One region of the Micromonospora sp. WMMD1076 genome, then DNA from elsewhere that is predicted to be linked to it. Evidence: riboswitches for the same ligand, from Rfam matches in the RefSeq annotation. Region 1 holds a riboswitch; each other region holds the start of a gene.

Region 1 (3,267 bases):
GGTCACCGTGACCGGCGCCGGCGGCGTCACCAAGCGCACCGGCGACGTCGTGGCCAACGGACGCAACGCGGTCATCGACGGGATCCGGGCGCAGCCGGGCTGGGCCGGTACCGTCCACACCCGCTCCGACGGGACCGTGCTGCGCGTCCTGGCTCCGGGCAAGGCGGCCGGGGCCGGCCTGCTGAGCACCACCTACCTGGACTCGTACATCGCGTCCGCGTGGAACGCGTACACCACGAAGACCCTGACCGTGGTGCCCTTCGCCGACCAGCCGGCCATCCGGTACTACGGCCGCACCTCGGGCAACACCATGACCTTCACCAACGGCAGCGGCCAGGTGGTCGCCTCCTTCAACCGGCCCTCCTCGGCCAGCGTCTGGGGCTGCGACGGCGACCTGCCCGCGCCGAACGACCAGGTGGTCGGCCCGATCTCCCGTACGCTCTGCGCCGCCCTCAACCGAGGCACGCTCGGCACCATCGACACCCAGCCCAGCACGAACGCCGCCGACTTCTACCGCAGCAACCCCACCAACCAGTACGCCCGCCTGATCCACGCCAACATGACCGACGGCCGGGCGTACGCGTTCGCCTTCGACGACGTCGGCGGATTCGAGTCGCTGGTACACGACGGTGACCCCCGTTCGGCCGGACTGATCCTCAGCCCGTTCACCGGCGGTGGCGGCGGCACCCCGACCACCGGAGTGCCGGTGGTCAGCAACTGGAACAACAAGTGCATCGACGTGCCGAGCTCCAACTTCGTCGACCGCGCGCCGCTGCAGATGTGGAACTGCAACAACACCAACGCGCAGAAGTGGACGTTCAGCGGCACGGCGCTCAAGAGCCAGAACAACAAGTGCATGGACGTCGACGCCGGGTCCACCGCGAACGGGGCCGCGGTGCAGCTCTACACCTGCAACGGCACCGGTGCCCAGCAGTTCACCCTGAACGCGGCCGGAGACCTGGTCAACCTCCAGGCCGGCAAGTGCGTCGACATCAAGGACCGCAACGGCAACGACGGCGCGAGGCTCCAGCTCTGGGACTGCGGGGGCACCGCCAACCAGAAGTGGCGCAAGGGCTGACAGTCACCCGAACGGTGGCGGGAGCCGACCCGAGGCGCTCCCGCCACCGGCAGGGCGACGGACGAGACGGCCGGTGACACGACGCCGCGCACCGGGACGGCCATCGATCACGGGGCCGGCGGTCACCCCGGCGGGGGACCGGCTCCCGGCCCCGCCACGACGACGGCGTATCGGCGTCGGGGAGTGAAACCGCCGGCTCCGCCGGCCGTCACGGCACGTGTCCGGTTCCTGGCGCATTGACATCGGCACTCCAGCCACAGCAGACTGTCGCGACAACTGAACCACCGCGTGTGCGTGCGGGGGAAGACCGGTCGAAGTCCGGCGCTGGCCCGCAACGGTAGGCCGCCCAGTGAATTCTGCGGCGGCGAGCCCGAATACCCGTCGTACGCGTGAGTCCGCTCCCCACCCGTCGTGGCCCACGGGTCGGAGTCCCGATCGACCCGGCGTTGCCGCGTCGGTTCGGGCTTCTGACGACCGCCGGGCCGGAAAGGCGCTTCCGATGGTCGTCCGCCGAAGCCGGCACCGCCTGCTCGCGCTCCTCTGCGGCGTGCTCGCCGCCCTCACCCTCGCCACACCGGCCGTCGCCGCACCCGAGCGCGCCGGGGTCAGCCGCCCGGAGGCCGCCGCCGGCTGGCTCGCCCGGCAACTCGTCGACGGCGAACGCTTCGAGGCCGTCTTCGACGGTGTCGCCTACCCCGACCAGGGGCTGACCCTCGACGCCGTGTTCGCCTTCGCCGCCGCCCGCGCCGCCGACGACTACGGTGCCGACGCGCTGGCCTGGGTCACCCGGCCGGACATCCGCGACGGCTACCTCGGCGACGGCGTCACCGAGGCGTACGCGGGCGTGACCGCCAAGCTCGCCCTCGCCGTGCAGGTGCGCGGCGGCGACCCGGCCGACGTCGGCGGGGTGGACCTGATCGCCCGCCTGCGCTCGCTCCAGACGACGGCCGGCCGGTTCAGCGACCGATCCGCGTACGGCGACTACAGCAACGCGTTCAGCCAGTCCTTCGCGCTGCTGACGCTGGAGCGCACGGCGGCCGGGGCGCCACCGGCGGCGGCCGCCTGGCTGGCCGGCACCCGCTGCCCGGACGGCGGCTACCCGCTGCTGCCCGCGCAACCGGTCTGCACGTCCGACGTGGACGCCACCGCACTCGCGACGCAGGCGCTGCGCGCCGCGGGGCGTCCGGCCGACGCCGCCGCCGGGCTGCGCTGGCTGGTGTCCGTGCAGCGCGCCGACGGCGGCTTCACCAACGCCGCCGGCACACCGAACGCCAACAGCACCGGTCTCGCCGCCCAGGCCCTGCGCGACGGTCGCCGGCCGCTGGCCTGGGTGCGGGCCCGGGCGTTCCTCGCCGGACTCCAGGTCGGCTGCGCCGGGGCGCCGGCCGACAGGGGCGCCGTCGACTTCGACGGCGGCACGTTCGACCCGGCCACCGCACCCCGGGCCACCGCCCAGGCCGTCCTCGGTCTCACCGGGACCGGCTACGCCCGCTTGTCCGCCGCCGGTGCCGAACCCGCCGCACCGGCCCCCGCCTGCCCGTGAACCCCGTCGCCGCCCACCCGATCACAGGAGGACCCGTGTTCCGTCACCGTTCCGCAGTCCGTAGCTGGCTGGCCGGCCTGCTGGCCGCCGTCGTGGCCGGCGTCGTGCTGACCGCAGCCGAACCCGCGCCCCGGGCGGCGCACGCCGCCGCCTGCACCGGCACCTCGGGAGTCACAGTGGTCGTCGACTTCGCCGCGCTCGGCGGCGGCGTCCAGGTCGGCTGTGCACCGGGCGATCCGGCCACCGGCCTGGCCGCCCTTCAGTCCGCCGGCTTCACCGTCACCGGCACCGCCCGCTGGGGCCTGGCCTTCGTCTGCCGGATCAACGGCAAGCCCACCGCCGCGACCGAGCCGTGCGTCAACACCCCGCCGGCCACGGCGTACTGGTCGTACTGGCACGCCCCCAGCGGCGGCTCCTGGTCCTACAGCACGTCGGGAGCGACCGGCTACAACCCCGCGCCGGGCAGTGTCGAGGGCTGGTCCTTCGGCGCCGGCGCCCCGCCGAGCATCGCCGCTCCCTGAACCGCCGGCTGCAAACGGTGTGACCAGCGGCGCACCGGGTACCGGCCGCTGCCCTGGCGTCGTCGCGCGCCCGGGCGGTACGGTGTCGGCACCCGGTGCGCCGGGCACACAACTGCATACGTCCC
Region 2 (3,267 bases), 1.2 Mb from region 1:
CCTCGGCCCGCTTGATCCGGTCGCGGACCTGCGGCGTCCACAGCCCGCGCGCCTTCAGCTCCCGCACCAGGTACGTGTTGACCTGGAGGAACTCCCCGGACATGGTCTCGCGCTTGAACAGGTTGGACACCTGCGGCTCGACGCACTCGTAGCAGCCCGCGATGGAGGCGATGGTGGCGGTCGGCGCGATCGCCACCAGCAGCGAGTTGCGCAGCCCGTGGGCGGCGATCCGCTCGCGCAGCGCCGCCCACCGTCCGGCCTGCGCCGGCTCCGCGCCCCACAGGTCCGGGTGCAGGTCACCCTTCGCGGCCCGGGTCTGCGGGTACGCCGGATGCGGGCCGAACTGCTCGGCCAGCCCGGCGGAGGTCTCCAGCGCGGTCAGCAGGATCTCCTCCTGGACGCGGGTGGACAGCTCCCTGGCCTGCGCCGAGTCGAACGGCAGGCGCAGCGTGAAGAACGCGTCCTGCAACCCCATCAGGCCGAGCCCGACCGGCCGCCAGCGCGGGTTGGACGCCGCCGCCTGCTCGGCCGGGTAGTAGTTGATGTCGATCACCCGGTCGAGGAACACCACAGCCGTGCGTACCGTGGCGCGCAGCCGCTCCCAGTCCACCCCGTCGGCGGTGACGTGCGCGCCGAGGTTCACCGAGCCGAGGTTGCACACGGCCGTCTCGGCGTCGTCGTTCACCTCCAGGATCTCGGTGCACAGGTTGGACAGGTGGATGACGTTGCCCGGCTCGCCGGTCTGGTTGGACAGCCGGTTGGCGGCGTCCTTGAACGTCATCCAGCCGTTGCCGGTCTGCGCGAGCGTGCGCATCATCCGCCCGTACAGGTCCCGGGCCCGGACCGTGCGGACCGCCTTCTTCTCCGCCGCCCGGTACGCGTCGTCGAACGCCTCGCCGTACAGGTCGGGCAGCTCCGGCGCGTCCGACGGGTCGATCAGCGACCACTCGCCGTCGGCCTCGACCCGGCGCATGAACTCGTCCGGGATCCAGTTGGCCAGGTTGAGGTTGTGGGTACGCCGGGACTCCTCGCCGGTGTTGTCCCGCAGCTCCAGGAACTCCTCCACGTCCGGGTGCCACGGCTCCAGGTAGACGCAGGCCGCGCCCTTGCGCCGGCCGCCCTGGTTGACCGCGGCCACCCCGGCGTCGAGCGTCTTGAGGAACGGCACGATGCCGTTGGACCGGCCGTTCGTGCCCCGGATCAGCGCGCCCCGGCCGCGCACCCGCGACCAGGAGATGCCGATGCCGCCGGAGAACTTCGACAGTTTCGCCACCTGGTGGTACCGCTCGTAGATCGAGTCCAGCTCGTCGCGCGGCGAGTCGACCAGGAAGCACGACGACATCTGGGTGTGCCGGGTGCCGGAGTTGAACAGCGTGGGGGAGCTGGGCAGGTAGGCCAGGGCGGACATCAGCCGGTAGAAGCCGACCGCCTCGCCCGGGGTGCGGGACAGCCCGCAGGCCACCCGCAGCAGCCAGTACTGCGGCGTCTCCACCACCAGCCGCGACTGCGGGTGCCGCAGCAGGTAGCGGTCGGCCACCGTGCGCAGCCCGAAGTACTCGAACCGCAGGTCGCCGTCCGGGTCCACGGCGTCGTCGAGCTTGCGGGCGTGCCGGGCCACGAACGCGGCCGTCTCGTCGCCGATCAGTCCCAGCCCGTGCGCGTACGCGATCGACTGGCTGAAGCTCGCCACGCCCTGACCGCGGACCTCCTTGTCCACGTACGCGGCGAGCAGCCGCGCCGCCAGCTTCGAGTACTGCGGCTCCTCGCCGATCAGCTCAGCCGCGGTCTGGATCGACAACCGGTCCAGCTCGGCGGTGGTCGCCCCGTCGTAGAGCCCGCTGATCGTCTTCGTGGCCACCCGCAGCGGATCCACCTCGTCCAGGTCGGCGACCCAGCGCTCGACCGCCCGGACGATCTTGTTGACGTCCACCGGCTCGGTGTCGCCGTCCCGCTTGCGTACCCGCATCGCCGGCCGGCGGGTCTCGGACCCGCCGGTCCCGGACGGGGGACTCTCCTGCACGACAGTCATGACCTCTCCTCGCTGTCACCGTCTGGAGACGGCGGGAGACGCCAACGGGCGCGGCGCGCGGCCGGCCCGGCTGCTGGCGTCGGTCGTCCCGCGCGACCTCCGACCGCCGTACGCGGAGGCGCACGGCGCGCTGGCAGGTCTTCGGACTCGCGGGCCCGACCGGGGTCGCCGGTCGCCTACTGGCCGTCGCTTCCCAGGCCGGTGGCCCAGTGCTGTTGACGGCTGTCGTTCCCACTCACCGCTGCGGGGCAGTCCCGGACTTCCACCGGGTTCCCTCTTGCCTCGGACGGACCAGTGAAGGCCCCGGCCGAACCAGCTGCGAGAGACACCATATATGGCGGTGATGGCTTCCGTGCAACACCAGATGTCGTGTCGGCGTGTCGGATTGATCTCACCGTCCACAGTGCCTACCCCCGATTCCGGCGCTCGCCGCCGGACGCGATACTCGGCGGTATGGGGAATACCGGGCGCCGCTGGGCGTGGGTGGCGGTCCTGCTCGTCGGTGTCGGGCTTCACCTGCTGGTGCTGGAGACACTCGCCGGCACCGGGACCGTCACGTTCGTGCCGGCGCTGATCGTGCTCGGCGCGTGCGTCGCGCCCGCCGCGTTCCTGGCCTTCGCCCAGGGACGGCCGGACCGCCGCCCGGTCCCCGGCGCCGTCGTCGGGGCCGCCGCGCTCCTCGGCGGCGTGATCGGCGTGGTCGCCGCCGGCTGGCTGGAGTACGGCACCCTGCACCGCCTCGGCGTCCTGCCGATGGCGCTCGTCGGCCTGGCCGAGGAGACCGCCAAGCTGATCGTGCCGGCCGGCATCCTGCTGCTGTGGCGGCGGCACCCGTCCCCGGCGCAGGGGCTGGTGATCGGCGTGGCGTCCGGCGCCGGGTTCGCCGCGCTGGAGACCATGGGCTACGCGTTCGCCGCGTTCGTCGAGTCGGAGGGCAACCTCGGCGCGGTCGAGCGGACGCTGCTGGTACGCGGTCTGACCGCGCCCGCCGCGCACCTGGCCTGGACCGGGCTGACCGCCGCCGCGCTGTTCACGTTCGCCGCCGCGCCCGGCGGCCGGAAACTGGCGGCGTTGCTGCTCACCTTCGCCGCGGCCGTCACGCTGCACACCTGCTGGGACACGTTCGGCACCCAGCCCGCGTACGTGTTCATCGGCGCCGTGTCGCTGGGCTGGGTGCTGCTGCGCCTGCACCTGGACCGGGAGCGGCCGGCCGCGTCCGGGACGCCGGTCGCGCCGGC
Region 3 (3,267 bases), 1.2 Mb from region 1:
ATTCCTTCATCGTCTGCTCGAACCTGACCTTCTCCTGGCCGGACGACACCCCGGTCTTCCAGAACCTCTCCTTCACCCTCGGCGGCGGCCGGACCGGTCTGGTCGCGCCGAACGGCGCCGGCAAGAGCACGCTGCTCAAGCTGATCGCCGGCGAGTACCGCCCGGCCGCCGGGTCGGTGACCGTCGACGGCGTGCTGGGCTACCTCCCGCAGAGCCTGCCGCTGGCCGCCGACCTCACCGTGGCCGAGGTCCTGGAGATCGCCCCGCTGATCGCGGCGCTGCACGCCATCGAGGCCGGCGACGCCGACGAGAAGCACTTCACCACCATCGGCGCCGACTGGGACATCGAGGAGCGCACGCGCGCGCAACTCGACCGGCTCGGCCTCGGCGACCTCGCCTTCGACAGGCGCCTGGGCACGCTCAGCGGCGGGCAGGTGGTCTCGCTCGGCCTGGCGGCGCAACTGCTCAAGCAGCCCGACGTGCTGCTGCTGGACGAGCCGACGAACAACCTCGACCTGGGCGCCCGGCACCGGCTCTACGACGTGCTGGAACAGTGGCACGGCTGCCTGCTGCTGGTCAGCCACGACCGGGCGCTGCTGGACCGGATGGACCGCATCGCCGAACTCGACAGTGGTGAGATGCGCTTCCACGGCGGCGACTTCACCTCGTACGAGGCGGCCGTGCGGGCCGCGCAGGAGGTGGCGGAGAAGAACGTCCGCAGCGCCGGACAGGAGCTCAAGCGGGAGAAGCGGGAGTTGCAGGAGGCCCGCGAGCGGGCGGCCCGGCGAGCCGGCAACGCCGCCCGCAACCTGAAGAACGCGGGTCTGGCGAGGATCGTCGCCGGCGGCTTGAAGCGGGACGCGCAGGTGGCAGCGGGCAAGGCGAACGAGATGCACTCCGGGCGGGTCGACGACGCCCGGGCACGGCTGGACGAGGCCGAGCGGGCGCTGCGCAACGAGAAGACGATCACGGTGGAGTTGCCCGCCACCACTGTCCCGGCCGGACGCACGCTGCTGACAGCCGAACGGGTCCGGGCCCGGCACGGCGAACGGTCGCTGTTCGCCGCCGACGGTGTCGACCTGACGATCCGCGGTCCGGAGCGGATCGCCCTGCTCGGCGACAACGGCGCGGGCAAGTCGACGCTACTGCGCCTGATCGACGGCGACCTGGAGCCCGAGAGCGGCCGGATCACCCGCGCCGACGGCCGGATCGCGTACCTGTCGCAGCGGCTGGACCTGCTGGACCTGGACCGTACCGTGGCGGAGAACCTGGCCGCGTTCGCGCCGCAGGCCCCTGACGCGCAGCGGATGAACCTGCTCGCCCGCTTCCTGTTCCGCGGCCCGCGCGCGCATCTTCCGGTCGGGGTGCTCTCCGGCGGGGAGCGGCTGCGCGCCACGCTCGCCTGCGTGCTGGGCGCCGAACCGGCCCCGCAGCTCCTACTGCTCGACGAGCCGACGAACAACCTCGACCTGGTCAGCGTCGGGCAGTTGGAGAGCGCGCTGCACGCCTACCGGGGCGCGCTGCTGGTGGTCAGCCACGACGAGCGGTTCCTCGCCGCGATCAACGTGGGCCGCTGGCTGCGCCTGGCCGACGGACGCCTGGTGGAGACCGGTGCCCCGGACGCCGTCTGACCGGCCCGGTCAGACCGCCGGCAGGCGGGCCACGAACCGGCACCCGCCGGACACGTCGTGCGCGTGCACCCGCCCGCCGTGCGCCTCGACCAGTCCGCACACGATCGCCAGGCCCAGCCCGCCGCCTGACGCCTGTGCCACCGGCCCCGGGCGCTGGGCTAGGCTGCGGGAAGCGCTGGTTCACCCGGTCGGCGACGGCCGGGTGTCGTAAGAGGGAACCCGGTGGAAGTCCGGGACTGCCCCGCAGCGGTGAGTGGGAACGACAGCCGTCAACAGCACTGGGCCACGGCCTGGGAAGCGACGGCCAGTAGGCGACCTCGTGTCATGCCCGCGAGTCCGAAGACCTGCCCGCGTCGCGCGTACCACCGGTGCGCGCCGCCGTCGACCTCGCGGGTGGGTCGGGCGGGTGACACGCCGTACGGAGCGCCGTCGGCGTGCCCTCGACGTGCACACCCCGGCCGGTCGGCGGTCCGCTTCTGCGAGGACGGAACCGCACAGTGCCCGACACCATCACGCTCACCGGCCGACCACCGTCGGCCTCGCACCTCACCCTGTCGCAGATCATGGACCAGCACCACACCAACCTGATGGGCACGGTCCACGGCGGGCGGATCCTCAACCTGATCGACTCGGTCGCCGGTGTGGTCGCCGCCCGCCACTCCGACGGCCCGGCCGTCACCGCCGCCATCGACGAGACCGCGTTCCTGCGGGCGGTACGCGTCGGGGACGTGGTCCACGTGGACGCCCGGATCACCTGGGCCGGCCGCAGCTCGATGGAGGTGGCGGTGAAGGTCAGCGCGGACCGGTGGGACCGCGCGGTGCCGCCGGTGGACGTGGCGACCGCGCACCTGGTGATGGTGGCGGTGGACGACGACGGGCAGCCCCGGCCGGTGCCGCCGCTGCGTACCGAGACCGACGGCGACCGGCGGCGCTACCGGGAGGCGCAGATCCGGCGCGAACACCGGCTGGCGCTGCGCCGGGCGCTGCTCGACGGCGCCGGGGAGGACTGAGCGGTGCTCGGACTCTCAGCGGCCACGCTCGCGGGTTACCTGGCCGCCATCGTGGTGCTCATGCTCACCCCGGGGCCGGACATGATGTTCGTGCTCGCCAACGCCACCCGGTACGGCCCACGGGCGGGCGCGGTGGCAGCGCTCGGGGTCGCCGCCGGGGAGGCGGTGCACGTCGCCGCCGTGGTGGCCGGGCTCGCCACGCTGATCGCCGCGTCCCCGGTGCTGTTCACCGCGATCCGGTGGGCCGGTGCGGCGTACCTGATCGTGCTGGGCCTGCGGGCGCTGCGCGGCACGGACCGGGGCGGCGCCCCGGCGGACCGGCCGGACGGCGGCGCCGGGCGGGCGTTCCGGCGCGGCCTGCTGACGAACCTGCTCAACCCGAAGATGATCCTGTTCAGCGTGGCGTTCCTGCCGCAGTTCGTCCGGCCCGAGGCGGGGCCGGTGGCGGCGCAGCTGGTGCTGCTCGGCGCGCTGTTCGTCGCGGTGCAGCTCGCCGTGGACCTGGCGCTCGGCGTGGGCGCCGGGCGGTTCGCCAGCCGGTGGGGCGACAGCCGCTGGTCACGGCGCGTCGACCGGCTCTGCGCTGTCGCCTTCGTCGCGCTCGGCGTCCGGCTGGCCGCCGGCTG

What was found. A riboswitch is a leader RNA that binds a small molecule or an ion and turns the genes downstream of it on or off. The one in region 1 is predicted to bind cobalamin.
Region 2: linked by a shared signal. The riboswitch ahead of O7622_RS16970 (ribonucleoside-diphosphate reductase subunit alpha) and the one ahead of O7622_RS22445 (prenyltransferase/squalene oxidase repeat-containing protein) in region 1 are both predicted to bind cobalamin.
Region 3: linked by a shared signal. The riboswitch ahead of O7622_RS16985 (acyl-CoA thioesterase) and the one ahead of O7622_RS22445 (prenyltransferase/squalene oxidase repeat-containing protein) in region 1 are both predicted to bind cobalamin.

The regions. Positions count from the first base shown of each region.
Region 1 covers NZ_CP120862.1:4,768,024-4,771,290, reverse strand. The annotation lists gene O7622_RS22450 (beta-1,3-glucanase family protein) at 1-1,078, shown strand, start outside; cobalamin riboswitch at 1,343-1,479, shown strand; gene O7622_RS22445 (prenyltransferase/squalene oxidase repeat-containing protein) at 1,578-2,621, shown strand; gene O7622_RS22440 (hypothetical protein) at 2,657-3,142, shown strand.
Region 2 covers NZ_CP120862.1:3,568,306-3,571,572, forward strand. The annotation lists gene O7622_RS16970 (ribonucleoside-diphosphate reductase subunit alpha) at 1-1,966, opposite strand, end outside; cobalamin riboswitch at 2,144-2,361, opposite strand; gene O7622_RS16975 (PrsW family glutamic-type intramembrane protease) at 2,483-3,267, shown strand, end outside.
Region 3 covers NZ_CP120862.1:3,571,611-3,574,877, reverse strand. The annotation lists gene O7622_RS16995 (ABC-F family ATP-binding cassette domain-containing protein) at 1-1,631, shown strand, start outside; partial or broken gene O7622_RS16990 (ATP-binding protein) at 1,641-1,763, opposite strand; cobalamin riboswitch at 1,804-1,998, shown strand; gene O7622_RS16985 (acyl-CoA thioesterase) at 2,129-2,641, shown strand; gene O7622_RS16980 (LysE family translocator) at 2,645-3,267, shown strand, end outside.